Regions from separate parts of the Lysinibacillus sp. genome, predicted to be linked through region 1. Evidence: a T-box and tRNA genes for the amino acid it is inferred to sense, from the RefSeq annotation. Region 1 holds a T-box; the other holds one or more tRNA genes.
The links. A T-box is a leader RNA that pairs with one kind of tRNA and senses whether it is charged. The one in region 1 lies ahead of argS (arginine--tRNA ligase), so its partner is inferred to be a tRNA-Arg.
Positions count from the first base shown of each region.

Region 1 (16,162 bases):
ACGTCAATCCAGATGCGCTTATGTTTGGGACAGATCTGCCATCCACAAGAGCAAAACGTCCTTTTAATAATGCAGACATAGAATTGATTCAACAGCTTTTTGATGAACAGGCTGTTGCTAAAATTCTCTATCAGAATGCGATGCAATGGTATTTCAAATAAATAATAAAATCCTCTACCTAATGATCGGTAGAGGATTTTTTATAGAAATTAGCTTAAGCCTTGACTATCTTTCCATTCTAAAAATTCATCATATGTTAATTGCTTATCTAAAATAGAGCCGTCTTCACGGATTTCGATGACACGGTTCGCAATTGTTTGGATGAACTGATGGTCATGAGATGTGAAAATCATAGCGCCTTTGAAACGAATTAAGCCTTCATTTAAAGCTTGAATTGATTCAAGGTCAAGGTGGTTCGTTGGTTCATCTAGTAAAATAACGTTTGCTGTCGCAAGCATCATTTTTGATAGCATACAACGTACTTTTTCTCCCCCTGATAAAACAGAAGGGGATTTTTTTACTTCCTCGCCTGAGAATAGCATGCGTCCTAAGAAACCACGTAGGAAGCTTTCTGTTTCATCATCAGGTGAGTATTGACGTAGCCATTCAACTAATGATTTCTCAGAACCCTCGAAGTACTTATCATGATCGTTTTCGAAGTAGCTTTGAGATGTTGTGACACCCCATTTAAATGTACCAGCATCCGCTTCTCTTTCTTCCATTAAAATATCAAGAAGGGCTGTTTTTGCCATAGGGCTACCAAGTAAAACGATTTTATCTTCTTTGTTCATAGAAAAACGAATATCTTTAAATAACGTTTCGCCATCTTGAGTAGCTGTAAGGCCATCGACTGTTAAAACATCATTACCGATTTCACGGCCAATTTGGAAGTTGATGAATGGATATTTACGGCTTGATGGCTTAATATCATCTAGCTCGATTTTATCCAGCATTTTTTTACGAGATGTCGCTTGCTTCGATTTAGAAGCATTCGCAGAGAATCGTGCGATAAACGCCTGTAATTCTTTAATTTTTTCTTCTTTTTTAGCATTTTGGTCTTGTGCCATTTTTTGTGCTAATTGAGAAGATTCATACCAGAAATCATAGTTACCCACATATAATTGGATTTTAGAGAAGTCCAAGTCCGCAATATGTGTACATACTTTGTTTAAGAAGTGACGGTCATGGGATACAACAATAACTGTGTTCTCAAAGTTAATTAGGAATTCTTCTAACCATTGAATAGCCTTTAAGTCAAGGTGGTTGGTAGGCTCATCGAGTAAAAGAACATCAGGCTGACCGAATAATGCCTGTGCAAGTAATACTTTGACTTTGTCAGAGCCTTCAAGGTCACCCATCAGCATGTAGTGAAGGTCATCTGAAATACCTAAACCGTTTAATAATGTAGCTGCTTCTGAGTCAGCTTCCCAACCGTTTAGCTCTGCAAATTCACCTTCTAGCTCTGCTGCACGCATGCCATCTTCATCTGAGAAGTCTTCCTTAGCATAGATCGCGTCTTTTTCTGTTTTTACATCATAAAGGCGCTTATTCCCCATAATAACAGTATCAAGTACTGTATGCTCATCGTATTCAAAGTGGTTTTGCTTTAGGACGGATAAACGTTCGTCCTTGCCCATTGATACGTGACCTTCCTGTGCTTCAATTTCACCAGAAAGAATTTTTAAGAATGTTGATTTACCAGCACCGTTTGCTCCAATTAAACCGTAGCAATTTCCTGGTGTGAATTTTATATTTACGTCTTCAAATAGTTTACGATCGCCATAGCGAAGACCTACATTACTAACTTGAATCATGCAAGTTCCTCCTTTTTTCACAATGGCTCTAGTATATCATGAAATATGTTCCATAGTCTATAAACATTATTAAATCAAGGTTTTGCGTTCTTTCAACCTATTTTGTTAAACATAAATTGAATAAAGATACAATTAAAAAGTTTTTCTTGATGTAACTTTCTGCAAAGTTGAGACGTCTATATTGTTGTACGATTAACTATTCTTGAAAAAGAATAGAGAAATGACGTCATTTACCATGGGGATTTTGGTTGCTTCTTCACAAAGATATCGACTAAAATAATGCTGACTGTTATCAGGTGAACTTAGGTTTCTAATCACCACATGTGTATGTACATAACCCCGTTTGGAATGCCAGCTGATCGTTCCCTTCGATCATTCATACTATTTTTATGCGATTACTACAATTGTCCAATTGGTTGACAAAAAGCATCCAATCCTCATTAATCATTGTATTCATTGATATTAGTAAATCAATTCACATAGAAAAGTTCCGTAGATTAGGTGTGTTTTAATGTACGGTTAAGAGGCTTACATTTGTAGGCAAATGTAGAAATTAGGACATTCAGCTCTTTCAAGAGGTGGAAATGATGATAAAATAAACATGTTTATGGAAAAATTAACTATTGGAGGTACTTTATGGGTAAGGGCTTATTATGGACAGCCACTTGTGTAATAGTAGTTTTACTAGGGTTTGGAAGCTACTATTTTATTAAAGAAATAACAAACTCTATGGCATACAATAAATTAGTGGATGAGTATAAAAAGCCAGAACCAATAAACAATATAGAGGCAGACTATGATGTGATCGTTATTGGTGGAGAACCTGAGGGGGTAGCAGCTGCAGTAGCTGCGGCTCGCAATGGTGCGAAAACATTATTGGTAGAAAAACGACAAGAGCTTGGTGGTTTATTTACATACGGAATGCTGAATTTCCTCGATATCCCTCGTGATGGCCACAATAACTCGATCAGTAAAGGTATTTTCAAAGAGTGGCATGAGCTTGTCAAAGGGAATGACGCTTTTGGCATTGTCGGTGCGAAGGCAGCCTTTAAAAAACTAATTGATGAAGAGCCAAATTTAACCTTATCAGTGCAAACCGAGGTATTGAAAGCGAATGTGAATCAACAGCAAGTAACCTCAGTCGAATTAAAAAATGCGTACGGTACATATGTTGTGACGGGGAAATCTTTTATAGATGCCACACAGGATGCTGATTTTGCTGCAATGTCGAATGTTCCTTTCTTTGTAGGTGGAGAGGATATTGGCATAAAGGATAAACGCATGGCTGTGACTTTAATGCTGCATTTAAAAAATGTAGATTGGGATGAAGTGAAAAAAGCAGCGAAGTCTGACGTATTTGGCGGAGCCAACTTAAATCATACGGTTATGTGGGGCTTCACAAAGCTACATGATGAATACAAGCCTATACAAGAGGGCACGAGATTAAGAGGGTTAAATTTAGCGCGCGTCGATGATGAATATTTTATTAATGCCTTACAAATCTTTGGCATTGATGGCTTGAATGACAACTCCAAACAAGCGGCCATTGCGGCAGGTAAGAAAGAAACGTTACACATTCTCAAATATTTACAGGAAAATTTCCCTGGATTTGAAAAAGCGGAAATTGTCAGCTATCCAGAAGAGCTGTATGTGAGAGAAACAAGACATATTTGGGCCGAATATCAATTACCAATGGCAGATCTTTGGAAAAATAGTGATCAGTGGGATAGTATTGGAATTGCTTCATACCCAGTGGATGTGCAAGCACAGACACCTCATGACTATGGCTACGTCATTGCTGCACCAAAGCAGTATGCCATTCCTTTCCGTTCATTAGTACCGAAGGATATTGATGGCTTGCTAGTGGTTGGACGCTCAGCCGGTTATTCGTCACTGGCAGCTGGTAGTGCGCGTATTGTGCCTACCGGAATGGTAACAGGTGAAGCGGCTGGTACTGCGGCTGCACTAGCTTTGAAAGAGAATATCAGCTTTAGAGACATGAGCAAGGATAAAAAGCTTATTGCCTCTTTAAGAAAGCAGCTCGAAAAACAGGGAGCTTATGTTGATTCATTTTCTGTTGAGTATCCGTATCAAGGAAAATGGTATGATGAAGCCATTCAAACACTCATTAATTACGGTCTTGTAGTAGGTGGCTACGAAAATGATTTAAAAGTCGATAGTAAGGCAACAAAAATTAAGTTTGCTAAAATGCTAAAAGAGAGTATGCTCCGTGCTGGTGGAGAGAGTGCCACAGCTAAGAAGGATCAGCTCGAAATTGTCATTAATAAAGTTTATAATAATGGTGATGAAGCCATTATGAGAGATGAAATGGCACAATATTTGGCTGACGTTCTTTTAGGCAAATCCGATGCTACTAGCTGGGATACGTTGATTGAAAAAGGAATCGTCACGGAAAAAGTGGCGAAGAAAGTCAAAGAGAATAAGAATTTAAAATTAAAAGAGATGTACGCCATCATGGCCGATGTCATTCACTATGTAGAAAAAGAACGTTCCTCCTGATGAGGAGCGTTTTTTCAAAAGGAAAATGAAAATCATATTGACGCCAACTAGAAAGTCCTGTAATATATGTCAAAATCATAAAAAAATTCGATGAAAAAGAGAGTAGTTGATGGGACAGCTGGCAAGCGAGTTAGGGATGGTGTGAGCCTAATACAGAAACCATGAATGAAGCGCACTTTGGAGAAGATTCTCGAACTAGTAGTAGAGAATAGCGGGGCGTCACCTCGTTAACAACGGAAAGTGGTCATAACAATGGCAACTAGAGTGGTACCACGGGATTACTATGCTCTCGTCTCTAATTTATAGAGACGGGGGCTTTTTTATTTGAACAGGAGGATGGGAAAATGAATAAACAAATTGCTAATAGTATTGCAGAAGTTTTTAATCAACAGTTATCGGTGGATGAGATTGAACATTTATTAGAAAAACCAAGAACTTTAGAGCTTGGGGATGTGGCATTTCCGTGCTTTACGTTAGCTAAAACATGGAAGAGATCACCGCAAAGTATTGCCGCGGATATAGCGAATCAGTTAAAAAGTGATGACATCCAGCGTGTGGAGGCTGTGGGTGGCTATGTCAATATTTTTTTGAATCAACAGCAAGTGACGCAGCATGTGTTAAGCAATATCCTGCACGAGAAACACTTATATGGCACCAATCAAACTGCCATGGGACGCGTCGTGTTAGATTTTTCATCGCCCAATATTGCGAAGCCTTTCTCCATGGGACATTTACGTTCAACGGTCATCGGCAATGCATTAGCTAATATTGCTACGAAAAATGGCTATCAAGCGATTCGTATCAATCATCTAGGTGACTGGGGCACCCAATTTGGTAAACTCATCGTGGCGTATCATTATTGGGGTGACAAACAGGCCATTACAGCATCACCGATTGAGGAGTTATTAAAGATTTATGTGAAGTTTCATGAAAAAGCAGAGCAAGATCCAACACTAAACGAACAGGCACGTGCAGCCTTTAAAGCGTTAGAAGACGGCGATGAAGAGGCACTCGCATTATGGCAGTGGTTCAGAGATGTCTCCTTAGTAGAGTTTCAGACAATCTATCAGCTACTCGGCATTGATTTTGATGCCTTTACGGGAGAGGCCTTTTACAATGATAAAATGACAGCCGTTGTGACAGAGCTAAAAGATAAAGAACTCTTAGTAGAATCAGACGGGGCATATGTAGTTGAGTTAGACAATATGCCACCGTGCTTAATTACAAAAACGGATGGAGCTACGCTTTATGCAACGCGTGACTTAGCTGCAGCCTTCTATCGTCAACAGCACTACCAGCCAGAAAAGATTTTCTACGTGGTCGGTAATGAGCAATCACTACACTTTAAGCAACTATTTCGAGTCATCGACAAAATGGGCTATGCTTGGGCAAACCGTCTACACCACGTACCATTTGGGATGATGCTTAAGGATGGTAAAAAAATGTCTACACGTAAAGGCAAAGTGGTGTTGCTTGCTGATGTGCTCAAAGAGGCTATTGCAACGGCCAAGCACAATATTGAAGAAAAGAACCCTCATTTACCAAATAAAGAACAAGTAGCACAGCAAGTAGGGGTAGGTGCGGTCATTTTCAATGATTTAAAATATCATCGCCAAAATGATATTGAATTCTCAATCGAACAAATGATGAATTTTGAAGGAGAAACAGGGCCATATGTGCAATACACCTACGCACGTCTGTGTTCCATTTTAGAAAAAGTCGAGGTACCATCACATGACGTGACTCTCGAAGCATTAGGTGAGCAGGCTTGGCCGATTATTTTATTATTAGAACAATTTCCTAACGTGGTGGTCACAGCTTTTGAACAGGCAGATCCGTCGCTAATAGCAAAGTTCGCGTTACAGCTTGCACGTTTATTGAATAAATATTATGCACAACATAAAATATTAGCCGATGATGCACAACAAACATCACGTATAGCACTATGTTATTGTGTCGCAATCATCTTAAAAGAATCACTCACTTTATTGGGCATCGAGTCACCTGCAAATATGTGAGGTAGCACGATCATAGATTGTCTTGTCAAAGTCGCAGTAGAGAGGATATTGAACAAATGGTGAAAAAACAATGGACCGTTTCGCTCATACTGGTGGTAGTAAGTATATTTTTAATTGCGCTCAATATGAGACCAGCAGTAACAGCAATCGGACCACTATTTAACGTATTAGCATCAGCCTTGCATGTCTCCAATACGAGCATCAGTTTACTAACTTCAATTCCCGTTTTTTGTATGGGATTATTTGCTCCACTTGCTGTACCTCTTCAACGAAAGCTTGGGACGAAATCGTCTATCACACTGTTAGGCGTTATCCTTGTTGTAGCGAATGGATTGCGTTTTTTTAAAGAAAGCTATCAATTACTAGTGATCACCAGTTTTATGGCAGGTTTGGCTATCGCTATAATTGGTCCGATATTAAATGCGTATATTAAGAAAAAATTTCCGCAGCGTTTTACGGCAGTGATTGGTATCTATTCATTTGGCATTGGGGTAGGGGCTACCTTAAGTGCAGCGTTAACTGTTGCTTTTTATCATGCTTTTGCTAATAGTTGGACCATTGCACTTGGGCTATGGGTCCTACTAGCTATTGTCGCAGTTGTCTTTTGGTTATTGGCCATTCCAACAGAGCAGCCAGAGTTTGGGCAAAACTTGGAAACGTCTGAACAGAGTCGGAATCCGTGGACATCTAGACGTGCCTGGGTGATTTTACTGTACTTTGGTTTACAAACGTCGCTGTTTTTCTCCATCATGTCTTGGCTCACACCTCTTCTGCAGGATAAAGGCTCGACACTAGAGGCAGCTAGTACCATGCTCACATGTATGTCAATTGTGCAAATGATTGGAAATATGGCTGTGCCAGTATTCATGGAAAAATGGCCAAATCGAATGGCTTGGATTCGAGCATTAGGCTTAGTAGGCGTCATTGGATTTACACTATTGTGGCTCACATCAGGGACCCTTTTATGGTTAGCTGTTTTATTGATTGGCATAGTCTTAAGTGGTCTATTTCCGATTGGCTTGTTGTTACCACTTGATGAGGCTCAAAACGATCAAGAGGCCAATAGCTGGTCCTCGATGGTGCTATCAGGTGGCTTTATGCTGAGTGCCATAATCCCAATCATGATTGGGGTTGGCTATGACATAACAGGCAACCATATGTGGACATATGTCATCTTTCTTGTGTTGATGGTAGGCATTATAGCAACGACAGAACTGTTAAAAAAATAAGAGGATATGCGTTAACGGTAAACCGTTCAGTTCAGTGGTAAAAAAGTTCAAAATAACATTGGATATTGCGACATATTTTACAATGAAATTATCACTACAATTAACATAGTAATTAGCATTGATTTTGACATAAAAAAGGACTTAGTTCACTTAATGAACTAAGTCCTTTTAAATTACATCGGCTATTTATAATGGAAAATAAGCCTCTGTTTGTTGAACAAGACGTTTTGTTTACCCTTCAACGATTGCAAGATACTTTTTGATTTCTCCCTCAGATTCAATAATTAAAATATCTTCTCTTTCTTTTGTAGAAAAAATCTTTGCACCAACAGGAAGTTTATTTGACATTTCATCTTTAAAATTCGTACCAGTATCATTTTTTGTTTTAATTTCACTGACTTGAACATCTTTTGTTAAAGATAATTTTTCTACCCAATCAATATTAGCCTTATAAATTACGCCCTTATATTGAAAGATATCAGCATTAGAATCCAAAGTTAATACTTCTTCGGCGTCGATACTATCATTCGTCACTGTTGTAGTTCCCCCTTGAATATTACAGCCTGTAATCATAAATAATGCTAATACAATTAAACCGTAGAAATATTTTTTTGATTTCATTTTAATCACCTCTATTACATAGACTTGAATTATCTGGAAAAGTTACAAATATTCCATAACACCAGTGAAATACAGGTGTCATTTGAAATTAAATAGTAACTGGACATTCATTCATCATTTATAGATAATATACTCCCAAGAATACACCTTAGAAGCCAAACAAAGTCGTTGTACAGGTGTTTCATCTTTTCCATTCGTTTTAAAATGCAGACAGAAGTTATAAAAATAGCCTGCTAATTACAATGAAATTAGCAGGCTATTTCTTTTTTTTTTGAAAATTATTTTCCGATTCAGTTATCCTCCAATTCTCACAACAAATGTTATGTTTCATAAAAAATAATAGGTAGAATGAAATAAATAGAGACAAGTTGCTGCATTTTTCTAATATTGATTTTTAAATAATAATATTATGTAAACTTGAAACATCACCATTCCTTGATTATGATAGACAATAGAGAATGATGAAAAGAAAGTTTTGGTGAAAGTATGTATAAAAAAGTGCTCGTGTTAGGAGCGACAGCTTTACTCATCACAGGCTGTGATAGTCAAATAGGAGCAGGCTGGTTTCAAAGTAAAAAGGCAGAAGTCCACAAAGAGAGATCGATTGTCGAGCAAGAAGAAAGAATTATTCCAGAAGTAAAAGTTATCGGAGAGCATGGTGTTGGGGCAGGCATTATAATTAAACAACAGGATGATCATCTGTTCATTTTAACGAGTGGAGCACTTGTCGCATCCAAACCAACGGCTCTTATCCAGTTCGGTCAAAATAAGTTAGTGGCAGCAGATGTTCATTTCATGTCAACAGCACATAATATGGCCCTTTTACAAGTTTCGTATCAAGCAAATGTCCAAGTGCCCAAAATCTATGAAGGGGAACTTAATCAGCTAGCAGTTTATGTCAATGGCATGCCCTATACCATTCAGAAATACCAAGATAAAGTAGCGGCTTATTATATTCAAGCAGAAGAAGCCCTACCTTTAGGAAGCCCTGTTATGGAGGCAAACAACGGGGCTATTGTTGGACTTTATTTTAATCGTCAGCAACAAGGTGAGTCCCAACCATACATACTGCCAATAAAGGAAGTCCAGTCCTTTGTGGAGGAGTGGATTGAAGATGGCATGACACCTAGTGTTCGTTTATCCCAATCTAAAAACCTATATCCTTATATTGAACAGGGTGATAAGGAAGCAGTACAGCAAGCTATCGACCAATATGGCGAAAATATCTTTGCCTATAATACGGATGAAATTAAGCTATTTTTAGATACGTTCCATAAGTATTTAAAGGGGGCAGTGGCCATTCAGGATGCAAGTGTCATGGAACCAATCGTTGGATCAGAAGATTTACAGGAAACCCTTACAAGTATGGTTGCCTATTATGCCTCCAAACAGGCGAAGATCCATTTCTCTGATACGAGCATACAGGATATTCAAGTGGAAGAATCCCATCTCCTTGTGAGAGCCAAAACGGAATATATACTAACGAATGCTGCTGGGCAGGAAGCGCTTGCCCACTCCATCATGCTGTATGAATTAGAAAAAAATGACCAGGGCGAGTACAAGCTACTTCGTCTAACAACCGAGGAGTGAATTGTACATGGAGCAAGCAAGACAAATGCTACAGCATCATTTTGGCTATGACGCCTTTCGTCAAGGACAAGCCCAAATTATTGAACAAACATTACAAGGGCAATCAAGCCTATGCGTAATGCCAACAGGTGGAGGGAAGTCCATTTGCTATCAAATTCCTGCCTTAATGCTAGAGGGCTTAACCATTGTTATTTCGCCGCTTATTTCCTTGATGCAAGATCAGGTCGAGGCGTTACGTGCGGCGAACATTCCTGCTGCTTATATTAATAGTACATTGACAGCACAGGAAGTAGATGAAACGATGCAACTAGCTAGTGCTGGGTATTTAAAACTTCTATATATTGCACCGGAGCGACTAGAAAGTACTACGTTTCTTCAAGCCCTGTCTTCATTAACTGTACCCCTAATCGCTGTAGATGAGGCTCATTGTATTTCCCAATGGGGTCATGATTTTCGACCAAGCTATCGATCTATTCAAAAGCTCTTTACTTTGTGGCCGCAAAAACCAACTGTTTTAGCGTTGACTGCCACGGCAACGCCAGCAGTCTGTGAGGATATTCGTCAATTATTATCGATTGACGAGCAGGCAACGGTTATCACAGGCTTTGCTCGTGATAATTTGGCTCTCACGGTGTTAATTGGAGAAAATAAGGAACGTTATATTAAAAATTACTTAATGAAAAATAAACAGGAAGTAGGTATTATTTACGCTGCTACTCGAAAAGCAGTAGATGCGATTTATGATATGTTAAGTCGCTCCGGGGAAGCAGTTGCCAAATATCATGCGGGCTTATCAGAGGATTTGCGAATGGCAGAGCAGGAGCGATTTTTAAAGGATGAGGCACGTATTATGGTAGCCACCAATGCTTTTGGCATGGGGATTGATAAAAGTAATGTGCGCTTTGTCTTGCATTATCAAATGCCTCGCAATATGGAGAGCTATTATCAAGAAGCGGGTCGAGCTGGGCGAGATGGTCTACCAAGTGCCTGTCTCTTACTTTACGCCTCTGGCGACGTCCAAACACAGCGTTTTTTAATTGAACAAACACAGGATGAAGCACGTATCACTCAGGAGTTAGCAAAGCTCCAAACAATGGTCGACTATTGCCATACAGAGGGTTGTTTACAAAATGCCATTTTATCGTATTTTGGTGAGGAACAGGAAGAGCCTTGTGGACGCTGCAGTAATTGTAATGATGGACGCGCTGTGACAGATGTGACCGAGGATGCGCAGAAGGTGCTCGCTTGTGTCGTGCGTATGGGACAAAAATTCGGTAAGACGATGGTTGCCCAAGTGTTAATTGGCTCTAAAAATCAAAAAATCGCTGAATTTGGTTTTGCTCGATTATCGACCTACGGCATTTTAAAAGGACAGTATTCCTCTAAGGATGTCTCCAACTTTATTGAGTTTTTAATTGCAGAAGGTTTATTGGCCGTGAAGCATGGGACATTCCCAACCATTTATGTATCAGCAGAGGGCAAGGAAGTACTACTTGGCAATCGTCAGGTTATGCGTAAGGAAGCTGTCACAGTGAAGAAGCTTGTGGACAATGATCCATTATTTGAACATTTACGGGTGTTACGAAAAGAGATTGCGGATGAAGAAAAGGTACCACCATTTGTTGTATTCTCCGATAAAACATTGCGTGATCTATGTGATAAAAGACCAGCTGTACTGGAGGATTTACGACAGGTAAGCGGTATTGGTGAGGTGAAATTTGACAAATACGGTAAGCGCTTTTTTGAGGCTCTGCAATCGTTTGTAGAAGCCTCATCATAAGAATTTACAGCTGTTTTCGTACAAAAGGTGTCTCCAACATGTGAGACACCTTTTATTATTGCTTATTTTTCCCAATGTTTTGTAATGAATTCATCTCGGCCAGAAATGGCACGATCTTGCTGATAGTGTTCTGCCTCTTTTTTATAATAGTCTTGGTGATAATCTTCTGCTGGATAGAAGCGTTCAGCATCGAGAATTTTGGTTACAATAGGTTTATCAAAGCGCCCACTGTTGGCAAGCTTTTCTTTGGAAGCCAAAGCGAATTGCTTTTGCTCATCTGTATAGGTAAAGATGGCTGTTGTATAGGATTCTCCACGATCATGGAACTGGCCAAAAGCATCTGTTGGGTCAATTTGCATCCAATAAATCTCAAGAAGCTGTTCATAACTAAAAATAGTAGGATCGAATTCAATTTCGACTACTTCCAAATGACCTGAAGTCCCTTTCTTGACATCTTCATAGGTTGGATTTTCTAAATGGCCGCCCATGTAGCCAGAAGTGACTTTATGTATACCGTCCCACTCGACGAATGGCTTCACCATGCACCAAAAACATCCGCCAGCAAATGTAGCTTTTTCTATCATATTGCATCATCCTTTCTTTTGTGAAATTATTATAGCATTGTTTTGCTCCAAACTGGGTAAATGGGTGTAAAATAACGAGTAGATAGAAAAACATGGAATCGATACTGTCAAAATGAAACTTTCTAGCTAATCAATCGTTACATTAACTATATCAAAATAGAGGAGTTAGTTGTTATGGAAGAGCAAGATTATACGAGACGCTCACAACGTCCGAAAAAACGGAGACTACGTAAAGGGAGAGCTTTTTTTACATTAATACTACTCTGTATCATTGTCATCGCAGGTTACTCTATTATGCAATATCGTAGTGGGCTTGAACTGGCTAATGATACGAATGTAGCGCAGGAAGACTTTTCTGGTGATACGATCAAAGGGGATATCGAGAACTACTTGATTTTAGGTGTCGATACACGAGGTGAGGAAAAATCACGTACAGATACGATGATGGTATTATCGTGGAATAAAGCAAATAATGATTTAAAACTCGTATCCTTTATGCGGGATATTTATGCTGATATCCCAGGCTATCAATCCTACAAGTTGAATACAGCTTACTATTTAGATGGCGTCCAACTATTGAAGGATACATTGACGAATATGTTTGGCTTGCCGATTCATCATTATGCATTAATTGATTTTAAGAACTTTGAATCATTAGTTGATATTTTGGCGCCGAATGGTGTGGAAATGGAAGTAGAAAAGGATATGTCTGAGAATATTGGGGTAGAGTTAAAGCAAGGTGTCCATCGCCTAAATGGACAAGAGCTACTAGGCTATGCTCGTTTCCGCCATGATGCTGAAGGTGACTTCGGTCGTGTCGCACGTCAGCAAAAAGTCATTGAAGCTTTAAAAAATGAGCTATTAACACCTAAAAATGTTTTACATTTACCAAAATTTGTAGGAGCAGCTCAAGGGTATGTGACAACAGACTATTCATCAGCTGAGGAAATGCAACAAGTGCTTAAATTGCTATCTAAGGGCAAAGTAAACATTGAAAAAGCTACGATTCCTATTGAAGGAAGCTATCAATTCCAAAACTTTAGCCATGCGGGTGATTCTATTGTCATCGATGTAGAGCAAAATAAAGCCTTTTTAAGTGAATTTCTTGGCATTTCACTGGAGTGATATTTCGCAAAAACCAACATTATCCTGTAATATAAAGGTAGAGATTTGGATTGGGGTGGATATATGGAAAAAGACAGACCAAAAGAGCGTTCAAACCTGCTAGCAACCAAGTTTATACGTTTTTTAGGTGGTAGAAACCTATTATTTACACTAGTTATTTTATTATTAGTTGCATGTGTTATTTTTATGTTTAATCAAGTTTCCTTTATCTTTACCCCGCTACAAGTATTATTTGAAGTAGTGATTTTACCAGGGGTACTAGCCGTCATTGGCTACTATTTATTGCGGCCATTACTGGCGTTACTCGTTAGATGGCGCATCCCAAGAATTTGGGGTATTTTACTACTCTATATAGCGGTAATTGGTGTGATAACACTTCTTGTTGTGTTGGTTTATCCGTTTTTACGCGATCAATTTACCAATTTAGCACAGGAATTCCCTGAATACTTCATGACATTCACACAAAATATTGTTGGATTCCTAAATAATTCTCGTTTTAATGAGTATTTAGCGACACTTAATTTTGATTACAATGAAGTGGTGAAAAATTTCACAACCGATATGGTGAAAACGGTGAGGGAAACAGCTGCCAATGTAGCGCAAGGTGTTGCTACTGGTATTACGGGCTTCCTATCAACATTAACAGGCATTGTCCTATCCCTTGTGACAGTACCGTTTATTTTATTTTACCTACTTAAAGAGGGCGAAAAATTACCGAAATTTATGCTGAAAGTGTGCCCACCACGTATGCGTAAAGAAGTCACTGAAATTTTCCATGACATGGATAAGCAAATTAGTTCTTACATACAAGGACAAATTTTAGTATCCATGTGTATCGGGGCCATGGTAACGATTGGCTTTTTAATTATTGGAATGAAGTATGCGTTATTACTCGGCTTCCTAGCCATGATTACTAGTGTAGTGCCTTATTTAGGTCCTGTCATTGCCATCACGCCAGCCGTTATTATCGCGCTTGTTACTTCGCCATTTATGCTAGTTAAGCTAGCAATTGTTTGGACAATCGTTCAGTTAATCGAGGGGAAATTCATTTCGCCACAAATTATGGGGAAATCATTAAGTATCCACCCGATTACAATTATCTTTGTATTATTAACAGCAGGCTCGTTATTTGGTGTTCCTGGTGTCATTTTAGGGATTCCCGGCTATGCGATCTTTAAAGTGTTAGTCACACATCTATTTAAGCTCTTTAAACAACGCTATAACCGTTACGAAGATGATGTCCATCAAAAATATGATATCTAATCAGCACACAGCTATTGCCATATGGCAGTAGCTGTTTTTTGATGAAAGGGATATTGATATGCTATCCTTTTATTAGATTCACCAAAGGATGGGGGAAAAGGAATGACATACATACCGATCAATTTCAAAGAAAAATTGGCTAAATTTCAGGAGCATTGGTCTCCAAAAGTTATTGCGGAAATGAATGATTATCAATTTAAACTAGCGAAAGTACAAGGGGATTTTGTTTGGCATAAGCATGAGGATACGGATGAGGTATTTATCGTCATTGAAGGGAGTTTAATAATCGAGTTTCGAGATGGTCATGTGCAGTTAAATGAAGGTGAAATGTTTGTGGTCCCACGTAATGTTGAACATAAACCGTATGCAGCTTCCGAATGCAAAATTTTGCTTGTAGAACCGATTGGCGTAGTAAATACTGGCGAGGAACAATCGGCGCTAACCGCTGAAAATGACGTGTGGATTTAATAACCTTGATTTTCATGATAAAACCCTTCCAACATGATGTTAGAAGGGTCTTTTATTTTCACTATATCTAGCTTTTTGCCAGTAATTTTACTTGTGCTAAGCGATCTACAGCTTCTTGAAGAAGTTCCTTAGGCTGTACTAAAGCTAAACGTAAATAGCCTTGTCCAGCAGTACCAAACACGGTCCCTGGAACAGTCACAACGCCAACTTGTTCAATTAATTGGAAGGCTAGCTCCGTACAGTCGATATCGTACGGATATTTCGCCCATACAAACATCCCACCATCTGAAGGTGCCGCATCCCAACCTAATGCTTGTAAGCCATTCATTAATGTCTTATGGCGTTCAGAGAAAGTGGCACGTAAGCTTTCCGTGATTTCCTCTGCGTTGTCCAGCGCTACAACGGCTGCATCTTGAATCGGCTCAAAAATACCAAAATCTAAATTGGATTTTAATTGTTTGATAATGGCGATCATTTCTGCATTTCCAGCGATGTAAGCAATACGTGTCCCTGCAAGGCTAAAGCTCTTCGATAATGAATTAATTTCCATGCCGACTTCTTTTGCACCTGGTGTAGCAAGGAAGCTAGTAGGACCATCACCTGTAAAATAAAACTCTGAATACGCCGCATCATGTAGAACGATAATATTATACTTTTTAGCAAAGGCAACCACTTTTTCAAAATACGCTAAAGAGGGCATTGCGGGTACAGGATTTCCTGGTAAGTTTAAAATCAATAGCTTGGCCTTCTGAGCAATGTCTTCAGGTACAGCGTCTAAGTCAGGTAGATAATTGTTATCAGCTGTTTGAGGCATATAATAAGGTGTTGCGCCCGCTAAGTGAATCCCTGCGTCATAGGCAACATAGGCAGGGTTAGTAGATAAAACGATGTCACCTGGATCACAAAAGGCAACTGGTAAATGAACTAAGCCTTCTTGAGAGCCAATTGTTTGAATGATTTCTGTAGCTGGATCTAAGTCAACGTTGCTACGACGTTTATAGTAGCGACTTACTGCTTCATAAAAACGTTGTGTACCTGTCAGTGTATAACCGTAAGACTCTGCTAAACCTGCTCGATAAGAAAGGTGCTCACGTATTTTATCATGTGGGGGAAGATCAGGACTCCCTAAGCTTAAATCAATTAACGTCAT
Region 1 covers NZ_DAMDAY010000071.1:1,334-17,495, reverse strand. Annotated here, with positions in the region: gene RT445_RS14850 (amidohydrolase family protein) at 1-161, shown strand, start outside; gene RT445_RS14845 (ABC-F family ATP-binding cassette domain-containing protein) at 210-1,814, opposite strand; gene RT445_RS14840 (FAD-dependent oxidoreductase) at 2,451-4,334, shown strand; T-box leader at 4,416-4,634, shown strand; gene argS (arginine--tRNA ligase) at 4,679-6,352, shown strand; gene RT445_RS14830 (MFS transporter) at 6,409-7,581, shown strand; gene RT445_RS14825 (hypothetical protein) at 7,813-8,202, opposite strand; gene RT445_RS14820 (TcaA NTF2-like domain-containing protein) at 8,689-9,792, shown strand; gene recQ (DNA helicase RecQ) at 9,800-11,572, shown strand; gene msrA (peptide-methionine (S)-S-oxide reductase MsrA) at 11,635-12,156, opposite strand; gene RT445_RS14805 (LCP family protein) at 12,331-13,281, shown strand; gene RT445_RS14800 (AI-2E family transporter) at 13,345-14,544, shown strand; gene RT445_RS14795 (cupin domain-containing protein) at 14,647-15,012, shown strand; gene RT445_RS14790 (aminotransferase class I/II-fold pyridoxal phosphate-dependent enzyme) at 15,080-16,162, opposite strand, start outside.

Region 2 (16,815 bases), on a different contig from region 1:
TGTGGTTTGTACTTTGTGAACAAGCTTTAGTACAAAATTATCGTTTTACTAATCCTGCAGCGATTGCGGGAGCAAATGACTATTTGTTTAAATCTTCACAGATGCTCAAAGTAACAAAAAAAGAAATAGCTCAACAATATGGGGTTTCTGTTTCCACTTTAACGAAGTATATTGATGAAATCTTAACATTTTTACCTGATAGTCATAATTAGCGTGTGAGCAACATAGTTGAATAACTTTATACTTTCACATACGATGAACATACTAACGTTATCACCAATATTCCTTGGCGACATTGCGTTTTATAACCGTCCTATCCGCCAAGGGCTTTATCTTCTTCAATAGGTGACGTTACACTTAATGAAGATAAAAAGTATTTTGTTTAGGGGGAAGTATTTATGTCGGAAGAAAAAATTTATGATGTAGTAATCATTGGTGCAGGTCCTGCAGGGATGACTGCTGCTGTCTATACATCTCGTGCAAATTTATCAACATTAATGATTGAACGTGGTATTCCTGGTGGGCAAATGGCTAACACAGAAGAAGTAGAAAATTACCCAGGTTTTGATACAATTTTAGGGCCAGAGCTTTCTACAAAAATGTTTGAGCACGCTAAAAAATTTGGTGCTGAATATGCCTACGGTGATGTAACAGAAATCATTGATGGTGAAGAATATAAAACCATTAAATCAGGTGCAAAAGAATATAAAACACGTGCCATTATCATTACAACAGGAGCAGAGTATAAAAAAATGGGTGTGCCAGGTGAAAAAGAACTTGGCGGCCGTGGCGTCAGCTACTGTGCAGTATGTGATGGGGCATTCTTTAAACAAAAAAATCTAGTCGTTGTAGGTGGAGGAGATTCAGCTGTTGAAGAGGGTGTTTATCTGACTCGCTTTGCTGATAAAGTCACAATTGTCCACCGTCGCGATAAATTACGTGCTCAAAAAATTCTGCAAGATCGTGCTTTTGCTAACGACAAAATTGATTTCATTTGGAATGCAACTGTAAAAGAAATTAATGAGGCTAATGGTAAAGTTGGTAGTGTAACACTACAATCAACTGTTGATGGTACAGAATCTGAATTTGCAACAGATGGTGTCTTTGTATACATTGGAATGTTACCTTTAACTAAACCATTTGAATCATTAGGTATTTTAAATGATGCTGGTTATATTTTGACAAATGACAATATGGAAACAACAATCCCAGGTATTTTTGCTGCTGGAGATGTTCGTGAAAAATCACTTCGTCAAATTGTCACAGCAACAGGTGATGGTAGTATTGCTGCACAAGCTGTACAGCATTATGTAGAAGAACTATTAGAAAAAATTAATGCCTAACATGGCTTTTAAGGAAAAAAATACAATTTTAATGTGGTTTTAATATTGCTGTAACTTGAATGACATATAAAAGGTGTATGATTAAACATGTAATTAGCAATCCCCCTTTTATTTTGTTAGTAGGTTGTTTCCGCCTCAATAGGTGGGAGCAACCTACTTTTTTATTTGTATTGATCATGATGTTATTTACATTGTTTTACTAAATGAAGAGAACACCTCTTAAGCGTCATCTAGCGGAATGACGATCATTCCAGTAAGGATATTTAATTTATAAAAAGCGTAAGTTATGCCCACAAATAATTCACAATGCTTGAATAAAACTAAATTGTTAATTGTCTTTGCTAGAGAGTTGTAAATGAGGACAAATCTTGCAAGGTCTTGCTATAATGGAGAGTAGAATGCAAAAGTGATTAGAGGTGTGCCTATGCAAAGAATTGCAAATTTAATTGCCGTAAAAGACGGTAAAGTATTATTACTTCAGAAACCAAGACGAGGCTGGTATGTTGCTCCAGGAGGCAAAATGGAGAGCGGTGAGTCTATCTTTGAGGCTGCTGTCCGTGAGTTTCAAGAAGAGACAAATGTTACACCTTTGAATGTTCATTTAAAGGGTGTTTATACAATGATCATTAAAGAAAACAATGATGTTGTGGACGAATGGATGCTCTATACATTTGTTGCAAAGGATGTAGAAGGTATACCATTTGAAGAAACGAGAGAAGGCAAGCTTGCATGGCACCCAGTTGAGGATTTAGCACATTTGCCAATGGCTGAAGGAGATCGAACTAATTTACAATTTGCCGTTTCACAAACAGGTATTCAATATGGCACGTTTGACTATACAACGAATTTTGAATTACTTCATCAGAAAATACAAATATCAAAAGAACAATAAAGGAGTTGCATGACAGTGGTGGTTGAAAGCCAACAAAGTACACATGAATTGGTTATTATTACAGGAATGTCTGGAGCTGGAAAGACCGTGGCTATTCAAAGCTTTGAGGATTTAGGGTATTACTGTATTGATAATTTACCACCTGCGTTACTTACAACTTTTTTAACTCTGCTAAGAGATTCTGGTAAAAATAGTACGCGTATCGCGGCGGTAATGGATATGCGTGGTGGCGATTTTTTTGATGCTCTAATTGGCGCATTAGACCATATACTAAAAGAAGGCGATATTGTAGCTCGTATTTTATTTTTAGATGCAGACGATGCCACATTAGTCAGACGCTATAAAGAAACAAGGCGTGCCCATCCATTAGCAGTAAATGGTTTACCATTAGATGGAATCAAACATGAACGTGCACTCTTATCTGAAGTAAAAGGCCGTGCTAATTTCGTTTATAACACATCTAACATGAAGCCAAAGCAACTGCGCGAAAGAATTGTCAAAGAATTTGCTAGTGATGCGGATACTATTTTTACTGTTAACATCATGTCCTTTGGCTTTAAGCATGGTATGCCCATTGATGCTGATTTAGTATTCGATGTGCGTTTTCTTAAAAATCCATATTATGTGGAGGAACTGCGTCCTAAAACGGGTCTTCAAACAGAGGTATCCTCTTATGTTTTAGCTTTGGAAGATACACAAATACTCATCCAAAAACTAACGGATTTATTAGACTTTATGATTCCTCTTTATCGACAAGAAGGTAAATCTCAACTTGTCATTGCTTTCGGTTGTACTGGGGGGCAGCATCGCTCAGTGACGTTAGCAGAATTTTTTGGTGCCTATTTTGCAGGCAAGGAAAATACGGTTATTACGCATCGTGATATTAATCGTAGAAAGGAATGAGTGAATGGGGAAAAAGCAAACAAAGCTTGTGGTAATAGGTGGTGGCACAGGACTTTCTACGTTACTGCGCGGGCTTAAGCATCATCCATTTGATATTACTGCTATTGTAACAGTGGCAGATGATGGTGGTTCTTCTGGCCGTTTACGTGATGACTACGATATTCCACCACCTGGTGATGTTCGCAATGTCATTGCAGCATTATCAGATATTGAGCCACTTGTTGAGCAAATGTTTCAGTACCGTTTTTCAGCATCAGAGGATTTACGAGGACATTCTTTGGGAAACTTAATGCTTACAGCTCTTACTGATATTACAGGCGATTTCAGCCATGCTATAAGTGAAATGGGAAAGGTTTTAAAAGTTCATGGTCGCGTTATACCAGCTGCAAATAAAAAAATAAACCTACATGCTGTGCTAGAGGATGGTTCAATTATCGAAGGAGAATCCAAAATACCAACAGCAACAAAGCGCATTAATCGCGTTTTTTTAGTACCTGAAAATGTGCAACCGTTACCAGAAGCTATTCGTGCCATACATCGTGCAGACTATATTTTAATCGGTCCTGGAAGCTTGTATACAAGTATCATTCCCAATTTGCTTGTGAAGGAGATTGGTGAAGCTGTAGTGAAAGCAAAAGGAAGAAAAATATATGTTTGTAATTTAATGACGCAAAAAGGTGAAACCATTTCTTATACAGCAGGCGATCATGTAGCAGCCATACATAAGCATGTTGGCAACGATTTTATTGATTCTATTTTAGTAAATGATGAAGAACTGCCAATTCCAGTAAAAGAACTGTATAAAGAAGAAAGAGCTGAACCAGTAACATTTGATGTGGCAAAGCTTGAAAGTATGGGTTTAGAGGTAATTAAACGTGACATTGCGACTATTAGGCAGGATGGAACTGTTCGACATAATGCTGCAAATGTTGCAGAATGGCTAGTAGATTACGCTGATATTTACCATCAAAAGGTAAATAGACCGATTATAGAAACATAATACGTTTATTGTATATGGTAAGATAACATATACATAGAAATATGATTGAAAGGGGGGCGTGATATGTCTTTTGCTTCTGAAACGAAAAAAGAACTGACGCAAATAGAAGCGGACAATCATTGTATGAAAGCAGAAGTTTCTGCCCTAATTCGTATGAATGGTTCATTATCCTTTGCAAATAAACAACTAAGCTTAGACGTGCAAACTGAAAACGCTGCAATAGCTAGAAGATTATATACGATTATGAAAAAGTTATATCCATACAATGTGGAATTACTAGTTCGCAAGAAAATGCGACTTAAAAAAAATAATGTGTATATATGCCGTGTAAGAGAAGGTGCACGTGAGCTGTTAATTGATTTAGAAATCATCTCAGACGACTTTCAATTTAATCATACAATCTCGAGAGAGCTCATTAAAAAGAGTGGACAAAAAAGAGCGTATTTAAGAGGTGCATTTTTAGCAGGAGGTTCTGTCAATAATCCAGAAACATCAGCCTATCATTTAGAGATATATTCTTTATATAAAGAGCATGGTGAAGCATTAATGGATTTAATGAATGAATTTGAGCTCAATGCTAAAACAATTGAACGGAAAAAAGGTTTTGTGACGTATTTAAAGGAAGCAGAAAAAATTTCAGATTTCCTTAATATTGTTGGTGCCCACCAGGCTATGATGAAGTTTGAAGATGTTCGGATATTGCGAGATATGCGCAATAGTGTCAACCGTATTGTAAACTGTGAAACAGCCAATTTAAATAAGACCATAGGTGCTGCATTACGGCAAGTGGAGAATATTCGATTTATTGAAAATTCGATTGGCCTTGATCAACTGCCAGAGAAGCTTCGTGAAATAGCACGTCTACGTGTAGAATACCAAGATGTTACGTTAAAAGAGCTTGGTGAAATGGTTTCCAGTGGAACGGTTAGTAAATCAGGCGTTAACCATCGATTAAGAAAAATTGACGAAATTGCGGAAGCATTAAGACGCGGTGAAAAAATAGGTGGTTAAGTTTTCATACTTTTCAGGTATGAATGTCATGCGTAATCGCTTATTGTTCTTTTGCTAGTAAGTAAGGTAAGATAAAACTAATAGATGAACGGTAGTGAAGGGGAGTTTTGAGAATGATTGAGAGAAGAGTCCAGGTCAAATTAAAATTAGGACTACAAGCTAGACAAGCAGCACTATTTGTGCAAGAAGCAAATCGTTTTAGTGCTGATATCTTTCTAGAAAAAGATGAGAAAAAAGTAAATGCGAAATCCATTATGGGTGTCATGAGTCTAGCTGTCGCTAAAGGTACCGAAGTTACTTTAAGCAGTGAAGGCAACGATGCCGAGCAAGCGGTTACAGCATTGGCAACACTTATCGAAAAAGAAGATTAAACATTTGTAATATTATCGAACATAAAGGCACCACAGAGCAATTCTGTGGTGCCTTCATGTTGTTGAATAAATGTTCCGTTCCGCCCGCGTCCTTTCCCCAGAGGCGTCCGATGAGCCGCTTCACTCATTACGTTCGCTCCTTATCTCATTTGTGACGTTGATCCTCTAGGAGTAACGCTTAAAATGAGTAGGGAGAACATTATCACCTTTCACAAAAAAATTTATTTTTCAACACAATAAAGGCATCACAGAGCAAATCTGTGATGCCTTCTGTTTTTTATTTATTATCGCTACGATGCATAATATGGTCGATTAAACCGTATTCTTTAGCTCGCTCAGCAGTCATGAAGTTATCACGATCTGTGTCTCTTGCAATGACTTCAAGTGGTTGACCAGTGCGTTCAGATAAAATGCCGTTTAATTTTTCACGTAAGAATAAAATACGTTTAGCAGCAATTTCAATTTCCGTCGCTTGACCTTGTGCACCACCTAGTGGTTGGTGAATCATGACTTCTGCATTTGGTAATGCAAAACGTTTACCAGGTTCCCCAGCAGCAAGTAAGAATGCTCCCATTGACGCAGCCATACCAATACAAATTGTTTGAACCTGTGGCTTAATAATTTGCATTGTGTCGTAGATAGCCATACCAGCCGTAATTGATCCACCTGGTGAATTGATGTAAAGAGAGATATCTTTATCTGGATCTTCTGCTTGTAGGAAAAGAAGCTGTGCGACAATAGAGTTAGCTACATTGTCATCAATAGCACTTCCTAAAAGGATAATACGGTCTTTAAGCAGACGTGAGTAAATATCGTATGCACGTTCACCACGACTTGTTTGTTCAATAACTGTAGGAATTAAATTCATGTTAAATCCTCCTTAAAAAACTAAATTCGAATACCTTTGCTGAAATTTCCATTGTTATTTCAGCTGTATCCTTATCATACACATTATAGTCAGGGAAGGTCAAATATTAACCCTGCTAAAGTGAAATTAAAAAAAATATATTGTTTTTGCATTCTATGGTTGTATTTTGTGAGATACGTTTGTATAATAGTTAAGGTTATAAGTTTAAAGTACAGGACACTATTTTGCAGGTATGCTTCAAAAATGAGGATTATCTACATCATGCTTTTCGTAAGCCTAGAGTGAGTACTTTTTTTTTGTGCTTTTGCCCTCGTGGTGTAATGGATAACACGTAAGATTCCGGTTCTTGCACTGGGGGTTCGATTCCCTCCGAGGGCGCCATTTTACTGATTATAGATATACTTGTTATAGCTCGTCTCCTAATAAGTAGTTTAGCAGCCTGCTTAGTGGAGATAGAGAGGAAAAAGTAAGGGAATACTGTCCTAGTTGGCATTATTCCCCTATTTGTTCCTTTCAAACCTTCAAAAAAGCAACAACTCCAAATTATTTTTTAGTGAACATACTGTACGTGGACTAGTCATAGTCAAAAAAAGAATCCTTTCTGAGGGGATTCTTTTTTTTTGCCAAAATTTATCGAAAATTGGCATCGTTTATATTGTATATATATTAGTTTTAGGTTTGATTTCTTGTTATTTATACATGTTTTATCTAATTATATGCATTTAATATAAATTTATATGAAAAAATATTTAGTTTTATGTGAAAAGTTGTTGTCTAATTACTATAATGTTAATATAATTGACCTAATAGTCTAACATTTCCGAATTGCGAAAAATAATACGCATTTCGGAATATTATCGAAACAGGGGGAAAAACAATGAAAAAAACAGGATGGATGTTATTGATGATGATAGCAGCTTTAACATTAGCACTTGCAGGTTGCGGAACAAAAGATGATGCATCCTCAGGTAGTACACCTTCAGAAGATGGCGGAGATGGGAAGAAAGTATATAAAGTAGGTACAGAGGCTACTTTTGCACCTTTTGAATCTGTTGACGATTCAGGGAAAATTGTAGGGATTGATGTCGATATTTTACAAGCTATTGCGGATGAAATGGATTTTGAGGTTGAATGGAGTAATATTGGTTGGGAGCCTGTTTTCCAAACAATTAAAAATGGCGAAACAGATATCGGTGCTTCTGGGATCACAATTACGGAAGAGCGTAAAGAATCATTTGATTTTACAGAACCATACTATGAATCTCAATTACTAATCGTTGTTAAAGAAGATTCAAAGATTAAGTCATTAGAAGAACTAAAAGATAAAAAGGTATCCGTTCAAATTAATGCTACTGGTCATATGGCAGCGAAAAAGTTACAAGGTGAAGCAAGTACAAATATTATGGCTTTTGAAAGTCAGCCAATCGCTATTCAAGAGATGTTAAATGGAAACGTTGATGCAGCTATTGGAGATAATGCAGTAGTTTATGAATATATTAAAGCTCATCCAGATCAAAAACTAAAAGTAATTGAAGATGATGCATTCGAAAAAGAATACTATGGCTTTATGGTTCAAAAGGGGAATAAAGAGCTATTAGATAAATTAAATGAAGGTCTTAAAAAGATTAAAGAAAACGGAAAATTAAAAGAAATTACAGGTACGGATTTTCAGTAATAAATGAGTAGAGTGATGCCACTAGCACAGCTACTGTGCTGGCGGCTCATTTAATTTTCGTAACTTTAAAGGGGAATGGGGTTTTCGGATGGACATCTTTGACCTACGCTGGGACATTGTCTGGAACTACCGAGATATGTTTATACGAGGTATTGGCGTAACACTTATTTTGACACTTAGTGGTTATTTTGGAGGTATTCTATTAGGTCTATTTTTGGGCCTAGGAAAATTATCGAGTAAAAAATGGATTTATTGGCCATCTAAACTATATATCGATTTATTCCGTGGAACACCAATGCTTGTGCAAATTTTGTTAATACACTTAGCAGTGATTCCAACAATCTTTGGTCATTCTTTAGGCTATATGGTTTCAGGGATTACAGCACTAATTTTAAACTGTGCAGCTTACAATGCGGAAATCTTCCGTGCAGGTATTCAAAGTATTGCAAAAGGGCAAATGGAGGCAGCTCGTTCTCTTGGTTTAACGCATAACCAGGCGATGCGAAAGGTCATTTTACCGCAAGCATTTAGACGCATGATTCCACCGTTAGGGAATGAATTCATTGCATTATTAAAAGATTCATCATTAGTAACAGTTATTGCAGCACCAGATATTTTATATGCTAGTAAAGTAGTAGCAGGTGCAAGTTTCCGCTTCTGGGAACCGTACATCGTTGCTGCATTACTATACTTAGTTTTAACATATGGTGTAACGAAGATTGTCGCATTTATCGAGAAACGTTTTAGCAATAGTTATGTCCCTCGTAAAGCAGAAGGGCGGGAAGCAAGATGATAAAAATTGAGAACCTACACAAATATTTTGGCAAGCTTGAAGTATTAAAAGGAATCGATTATGAAATTCAAGAGAAACAGGTTGTCTGCGTCATTGGACCATCTGGTTCAGGGAAAAGTACATTTTTACGCTGCATCAATATGCTTGAAGAAGTGACAGATGGTGCTATTTATATTGAAAACGTAAAAATAAATGATCCTAAAACGAATATCAATGAAATTCGAGCTGAAGTTGGCATGGTGTTTCAACAATTTAACTTATTCCCTCATATGACAGTTCTCGATAATGTAACGATGGCACCTATGCAAATTCGTAAAATGAGTCGTCCAGATGCTGAAGCACTTGGACATGAGCTATTGAAAAAGGTTGGACTCGACAGCAAGGCTTATAATTATCCTGAGCAGCTTTCAGGTGGTCAGCAGCAGCGTGTAGCCATTGCACGTGCCTTAGCAATGAAGCCCAAAGCCATTCTATTTGACGAGCCTACTTCCGCACTCGATCCAGAAATGGTAAAAGAGGTGCTAGATGTAATGAAAAATCTAGCTGCTGAAGGGATGACAATGGTTGTCGTTACCCATGAAATGGGGTTTGCTCGTGAAGTGGGCGATCGAGTTGTCTTTATGGATGGAGGCTTTATCGTAGAAGAAGGCTCTCCGGATGAATTGTTCGGCAATCCGCAAAACGAACGTACGAAGGCATTTTTAGGGAAAGTTCTATAATTAAAAAGACAGTCCATGGTGAGAATTACACCATGGACTGTTTTTTAATGAAGGGGATTAGATGTTGTGTCGTATGCATTAAGCATCGTTTGCATATCCTGTTCAGAGTACTGAGGCACCTGATAATAGCCATGCATATTTTGGTAAATCGATAATTCGTAAGCCATTTCGATGCAGTTTGGAATACTATCAGCAACAACACGACGAACAACAGGGTTTGTTGTCTCCATCGCCGCAGTAGTCATACATTTAGCTGCCCCTTTTTGAGCACCAAGTAAGAAACCAGAAATGGCTTCATCATTAATTTCATTGGCATTTTGCATTGGCTTTTTAGGTTGACCAGCATTTAAGCCGTATTTAAAGTCATTACCTGTCTCCATTTGATAACGCCCTGTTGGCACAGATGGATCATGTCCAGTTTTAAAGGACTCCACAATTGTATTGTACATACCTAGAGTGAAGTTATATTGGCGATCCAAAATGCTTAGTAGCTCTGGATCCTTTACATGTGGGCGTAAAATAATGGCTTGGTTCATACCAGCAATAATTTCGCCGATCGTTTCATGTATGTCCATCATTTCATGGCCACCATGATTTAGGCTATGTTGTTGATTGAAATTTGTTTGATTTGATGATTCGTTATAAAACGATTGTGACAAAAAAAACGCCTCCTCAAAGATATTTTGTTGCAGTATTTAGTATGTCGAGTCCATTCCATTTCATACGGTATAAATGTAAAAGCAAAAATGTAGACTAATGACAGAAGGAAAAGGAAGTTGAGGAGGCATTAAAATTTGAAAAAATCGTTCGGACCTATTGCTGTCATTGTTATTATTTTTGTGGTAATCGCTCTATTATTCATTCCTAAATATAATAGCCTGGTGTCGGCAGAGGAAAATGTTGATTCAAAATGGGCTCAAGTTGAGAATCAGCTCCAACGCCGTTTTGATTTAATCCCCAATTTAGTAGAATCTGTAAAAGGTTATGCCAATCATGAACAAGAAGTCATAACAAGTATAACGGAAGCACGTGCGCAAATGGGGAGTGCTAATTCACCGCAGGAGCAAGCTGTGGCAAATGATGCTTTAACTGGCGCACTAAGCAGATTACTTGTAGTAGTGGAAAATTACCCTAATTTAAAGGCCGATGCAAATTTCCGTCAGTTAATGGATGAATTAGCAGGCACAGAAAATCGTCTAGCTGTAGCACGTGAGGATTATAACAATGAGGTACAGCAATTTAATAAGCATGTTAAACGTTTCCCGGGTAATTTAGTTGCAGGGATGTTTGGATTCGAGCAAAAAGAATACTTTAAAGCGGCCGCAGGGGCTGACAAGGCGCCATCAATCGATTTTAGTCAATCATCAGGTACACACTAATGAAACGTTATATTGTACAGATTATCATCGTTTGCTCGGTGCTTCTTTTTTGTACGAATATGACGAAAGCAGCTATGCCATCACCAATGAAAAATACGTATATCCATGATTTTGCCAATGTTTTATCTGCAAATGTCAAAGAACAATTAAATCATTATTCAGAGCAGTTAGATCAAGGCACGGGTGCTGAGATTATGGTTGTCACAGTGGATAGTCTCAGCGGGCAGGAGCCGAAGATGTATGCAACCAAAATGATTCGCTCATGGGGAATAGGTGACAAAGAAAAAAATAATGGTGTCCTAATACTAGCCACTTTTGGTCAGGGTGAAGGCAATAATGATGTGGTAATAGCTGTTGGTCAGGGACTAGAGGGACCATTACCAGATGGTAAGCTAGGACGTATTTTAGATCATGCATTTTACCCATCTGCGAGTGAGGGAAACATTGATCAAGCCTTCCAAGCTACATATGCTGAAGTATTTCGCACTGTTGCGGAAGAGTATAATTGGAATGGTGAAGTACCTGTAGGAGCTAACGAGGGTGAAGATATGCCTGTTTGGTTAATCATCTTAATCATAATTGTTGTCCTCATCATATATTCGTTCTTTTCGAAAGGCGGTGGTGGTCCAAGAGCTGGGGGCTTTGGTGGTTTTCCTGGAAGCTTTGGTGGAGGTCGATCGAGTGGTGGAGGCTTTGGAGGCTTTGGTGGAGGATCTTCTGCAGGAGGAGGAGCAAGCAGAAAATTCTAATCTGTCTGTATTAGCGAACTAATCATATTAGTTCGCTTTCCTTATGGATATATTTAGTGACCTTATTCATTGACATTAATTACATTATTGGTATAATTTGGGTATATCGACAATCGGTATAACGTAAACTGATATAAGGAGGAATCATTTTGAAAAAAAGATTTTTATCTGCATCATTAGCGATAATATTAACAACATCTGTGGTCATTCCTACAACACTACAAGAAGTACGTGCTGCAGATGAAACGAACAGTGTCGTGGTAGCACAGGAGGAACGCATTTCAGCACAGGAATTTTTGAATTTAGCTGTAACAGCTTTAACATTCCAGCACGGATCAGAACCAATGCGCCAACAGATTATTGGGCAATGGGTAAAGGCTGGAGAGCTAACAGATTTAAGTTCGATGATAAAACGTGATGAGGTTGCTCGTATTTTAGTAAGGGCTATAAATAAAGAAGAGAAAGAAGCATCACTTGCTGAGTATTTAGAAAAGGCGAATAAACTTGGTTTATTTAATGGTGTGGTAAGTACTGAATTTATTTCTAAACAAGATGCAGTAAAAATTTTAAACAATGCAAATCAGATAAAGAATGGTTCTAATAATGAAGGAGTAAAGGAAATTTCTGTAGAGGATTTCATGAAAAATCCTGGGAATTTCGGTTATGAACTTTCACCAGATGGAAATTACATTACGTTTGCCTCTGCATGGGAGAGTCGTTCTAATGTGTTCGTGAAAAAAATGAATGATGATAGTGAGCCGATACGTGTCTCAAGCTCAAAAGATCGTGATATTGCAGGTTTTTTCTGGAAAGATGATACTTTACTTTATTTAAAGGATAAAGGAGGAGATGAAAACTTCCATATTTATTCTACAACATTTAATGGGTCAGAGGAAAAAGATTTAACTCCGTATCCAAACGTAACAGTTGGAATTTTAAGTGGTCTACAGGGTGTGAAAGATGAAATATTGATCATGATGAATAAAGAGGATGCCACTGTTTTTGATGTGTACAAGCTCAATGTAAAAACAGGGGAAACGACTCATGTTGCAAAAAACCCTGGCAATATTACAAGCTGGTTAGCAGATCGAAACGGTAATGTGCGTGTTGCCGTTGCTTCAGACGGTGTGGCAGGCACAATTCTTTATCGAGATTCTGAAAAGGATGAATTTAGACCATTTATTGAAGTTGAGGCTGGAGATGAAGTAATGCCAGTAGCTTTCTCGAAAGACAATCAATACATTTACGCAACATCGAATAAAGGTCGGGATAAGGTAGAAGTAGTAAAATATGATTTAAAAGGTAAAGAAGAAGTTATCATGTCAAATGATGAAGTAGACGTCTCAGGTATACTATATAATGCAGATCAAGATAAATTGTTATATGGTGCATATATTACTGATAAAACAAATTATCAATTCTTTGACGAGGATTTTGAAAAATTATTCCGTAAAATCCAAAACAAACTTGGTGTGCCTGAAAGTGAATTAGGTATTAATGATTACAATAAAGAGATGACAAAATTTATTGTTAGTGTTTCTAGTGATACCGTTTATGGACAATATTATTATTATGATTCCACTACGGACGAATTAAAAGAATTGGCCACTCTAAGCCCTTGGTTAAACCCAGAGGAGCTTGCTGAAATGCATCCAATTTCATATAAGAGTCGAGACGGCTTAATAATTAACGGTTATTTAACTTTGCCGAAAAATAAAGAGGCAAAAAATCTCCCTCTTATCGTGAATCCACACGGTGGACCATGGGCTCGTGATATGTGGGGCTTTAACCCAGAAGTACAATTATTAGCAAACCGTGGCTATGCAGTACTACAAGTGAATTTCCGTTCGTCAACTGGCTATGGGAAGGAGTTCCTTCAAGCTGGTAATAAGCAATGGGGTCTAAAAATTCAAGATGATATTACAGATGGCGTACAATGGGCTATTGATCAAGGTATTGCAGATCCAGAACGCATTGGTATTTATGGTGCATCCTTTGGTGGTTATGCAACACTAGCTGGTATTACGTATACACCTGATTTATATGCTGCAGCGGTTGACTATGTAGGCGTTTCTAACATTTTCACATTATTAAATACCATCCCGCCATACTGGGAAACTATGCGTGACATGTTTTATGAACGAGTAGGTCACCCAGAAAAAGACAAAGAATTATTAACAGCTGTTTCACCTATCTTCCATGCGGATAAAATTAAAACACCTTTATTTGTCGCTCAAGGCGCAAATGATCCACGTGTCAATAAAGCAGAATCTGATCAAATTGTAGAAGCTTTACGTGCTAGAGGTGTCGACGTAGAGTATATGCTTAAGGATAATGAAGGACATGGCTTTGCGAATGAAGAAAATAGAATTGAATTCTATAATGCTATGGTGAAATTCTTCGACAGTCACTTAAAATAACATGAAAAACGAAAGGCATTGATGTGTAGCTTGCTCGCACTCGATGCCTTTTGTTGATTATAGTAGGTGAATGGTATTTGGGTAAGGCTTCTTACGTTCTAATGAAGAAATACATTGAGCTAGTTCCTCAATGCCGTGATGAATGAATTGCTCATCCACTTGAGAGATACTTAAACGAATCAGATTATCCCTTTTAAATTCTGGTAAAAACATTCTAGAAGCATCATCCATGAAAATATTTTTATTTTTTAATAGGTGCACTGTCTGCTTAGCACTCACATTGTCAGGAAGAACGATTGACAGATAAAAGCCTGATACAGGTTTCGTGAAGTTAGTATGACTTGGAAGTAATGATTCGCAAGCCTCCTGTAAAGCCTTCATTTTTCCTACATAAAGTGCTTTTATCGTTTTAATATGGCTATTAAACATACCACTTTTTAAATAAATATCTAAGGCACCCTGTGAGAGAACAGCGCTATTGAAATCTGCACTAAATTTATAACGCAAGAAATGATTCATCATTATAGTTGGGAGTACGACAGTAGCAACTCTGAGGCCAGGGAGAAACACCTTTGAAAAGCTTTTAATATAAATAATTCTGCCAGAAGGATTATAAGCGAACAATGGATCCGATTTAGAGTCTGGATCCAAATCTCCTAAAAAATCATCCTCCACAATATAAACATCATATTTTTCTGCTAGTTCTACAATTTTTCTTTTTTCAGCATTTGTATAGCTATGACCGAGAGGATTTTGGAATCTCGGCACTATATAGAAAAACTTGATATCATTATTGCGAAAAATATATTCGAGTCGCTCTAAATCAATACCCTCCATCGTCAAATCAATCCCAAAGGTAGTAGCCTGATGTAGGTGAACAGATTCTATAAAACCGAAATAGGTAGGCTGTTCAATTAATATATTACTTTTGCCATTCGGAAATGGCATGGACACTAATAAATGTAAGGCTTGCTGAGAGCCTGAAACGATAAATAAGCGATCAGGATCGGTAAAGACCTGCAAGCTTTGTAAATACTTCGTTATTTGAACACGAAGAGAGTAAAGGCCTTGTTGGTCACTATAACTAAATAATTCTTCCTTATAGATATCGATGGCTTGATTGATACAATGCTGAAATTCAATATAAGGCATAATCGTTTTGTCTGGACCTGCAGACAAAAAATCAACGACATATTGTGATGTGGTTGGCTGCTCTAATTTATTCACAACATAGTAACCGCTTTTTGGAATGGAAAAAATAAAATGTTCCTTTTCCAGCTCATTGTACGCTCTGATTACTGTATTTTTACTACAGGAAAATTGCTCAGCTAATTGTCGAACAGAAGGGAGCTTACTACCTGTAGTGAGTAAGCCGTTTGCCATCTTATCTTTTATGTCCTCGATAATCCCCAAATATTTAGCCTCCAATTCGTTTCCCCCCTTATCTGTACCAGGACAGTTGCTAGAAAATTCTGTTTATTTTTGATGTAGTACCTCTTACTATTGATTATACCAGGGACAGATAGGGAGAAAAATGGAAGGATGAGAATTATGCCGGATAAAAGAAAGGAAAAAATAGGCTTGTTGTTAGGTGTTGTTGGAGTAATTTGCTTTAGTTTAACATTACCTGCAACAAGTATAGCGGTACCGTATTTTGGTACTACAATCGTTGGGTTGGGGAGAGCAGTAATCGCTGGGATTATTGTAGCCATTGTGTTGCTTGTAAGAAAAGAAAGGCTACCTTCTGCAAGGCAATTTAAGAGCTTAATGATTGTCTCCTTTGGAGCGGTGTTAGGATTTCCGTTGCTTACTTCTTGGGCGATGACCAGTTTGCCTGTATCTCATGGCGCAGTAGAATTAGCATTATTACCTTTAGCAACTGCAGGTTTTGCTATCTTTCGAGCAGGTGAACGACCCTCATTAAAATTTTGGCTATCAAGTGTCATTGGGGCGATAGCAGTCATCATCTATGCTAGCTATCTAGGCTTAGGGCAATTACATATGGCGGATTTAGCCCTATTAGCGGCAGTGCTAATACTAGGTCTTAGCTATGCGGAAGGAGGACAATTATCCAAGGAACTAGGTAGTTGGCAAGTTATTGCATGGGCCATTCTAATAGCAGGTCCTTTTTTTATCATTCCAGTTTTTTTAAGCTTTACAGCAGATATGCTACAGGCCCCTGCAACAGCATGGCTTAGCCTGTTCTACTTAGCCGTTGTCAGCCAGTTTTTAGCATATGTTGCTTGGTATGGCGGAATGGCTATGGGAGGCATTGCAAGAGTGAGTCAAATTCAATATGTACAGCCATTTTTAATGATCCTTTTTGCAACTCTTTTTTTAAATGAATCTATCACATCATTTACAGTCGTTGTAGCAATGATTGTCGTACTTTCAGTCATTGTGGGCAAAAATACGACGGTTAAGCAAAAAGAATCTAAACCTGTTCCATCAAAAGCCATCAATGAATAGAAGCATTTCTTTATCACACTTTTGTTTATAATAGAGTGGGAGGTGCTATTCATGATTGTAAAATTTTTTAGTCGAGCCAATTGTCCATTATGTGTAGAGGGGTTGCAAACATTAAAGCTTGTTCAGGAAGATGTTCCATTCGAAATTGATATGATCGATATTGAACAGGATGATTTCATACATGAAAAATATATGCTAATGATTCCCGTAGTTGAAAAAGATG
Region 2 covers NZ_DAMDAY010000012.1:2,437-19,251, reverse strand. Annotated here, with positions in the region: gene RT445_RS04895 (tetratricopeptide repeat protein) at 1-212, shown strand, start outside; gene trxB (thioredoxin-disulfide reductase) at 399-1,343, shown strand; gene RT445_RS04885 (NUDIX hydrolase) at 1,768-2,235, shown strand; gene rapZ (RNase adapter RapZ) at 2,245-3,138, shown strand; gene RT445_RS04875 (gluconeogenesis factor YvcK family protein) at 3,143-4,138, shown strand; gene whiA (DNA-binding protein WhiA) at 4,202-5,149, shown strand; gene RT445_RS04865 (HPr family phosphocarrier protein) at 5,263-5,520, shown strand; gene RT445_RS04860 (hypothetical protein) at 5,517-5,648, opposite strand; gene clpP (ATP-dependent Clp endopeptidase proteolytic subunit ClpP) at 5,798-6,388, opposite strand; tRNA gene RT445_RS04850 (tRNA-Arg) at 6,695-6,769, shown strand; gene RT445_RS04845 (basic amino acid ABC transporter substrate-binding protein) at 7,266-8,063, shown strand; gene RT445_RS04840 (amino acid ABC transporter permease) at 8,152-8,856, shown strand; gene RT445_RS04835 (amino acid ABC transporter ATP-binding protein) at 8,853-9,575, shown strand; gene RT445_RS04830 (spore coat protein) at 9,620-10,234, opposite strand; gene RT445_RS04825 (LemA family protein) at 10,370-10,954, shown strand; gene RT445_RS04820 (TPM domain-containing protein) at 10,954-11,703, shown strand; gene RT445_RS04815 (S9 family peptidase) at 11,853-14,123, shown strand; gene RT445_RS04810 (aminotransferase-like domain-containing protein) at 14,181-15,551, opposite strand; gene RT445_RS04805 (DMT family transporter) at 15,675-16,592, shown strand; gene RT445_RS04800 (glutaredoxin family protein) at 16,644-16,815, shown strand, end outside.
Region 2: it encodes a tRNA-Arg, which carries the amino acid that the T-box ahead of argS (arginine--tRNA ligase) is inferred to sense. The anticodon was not compared.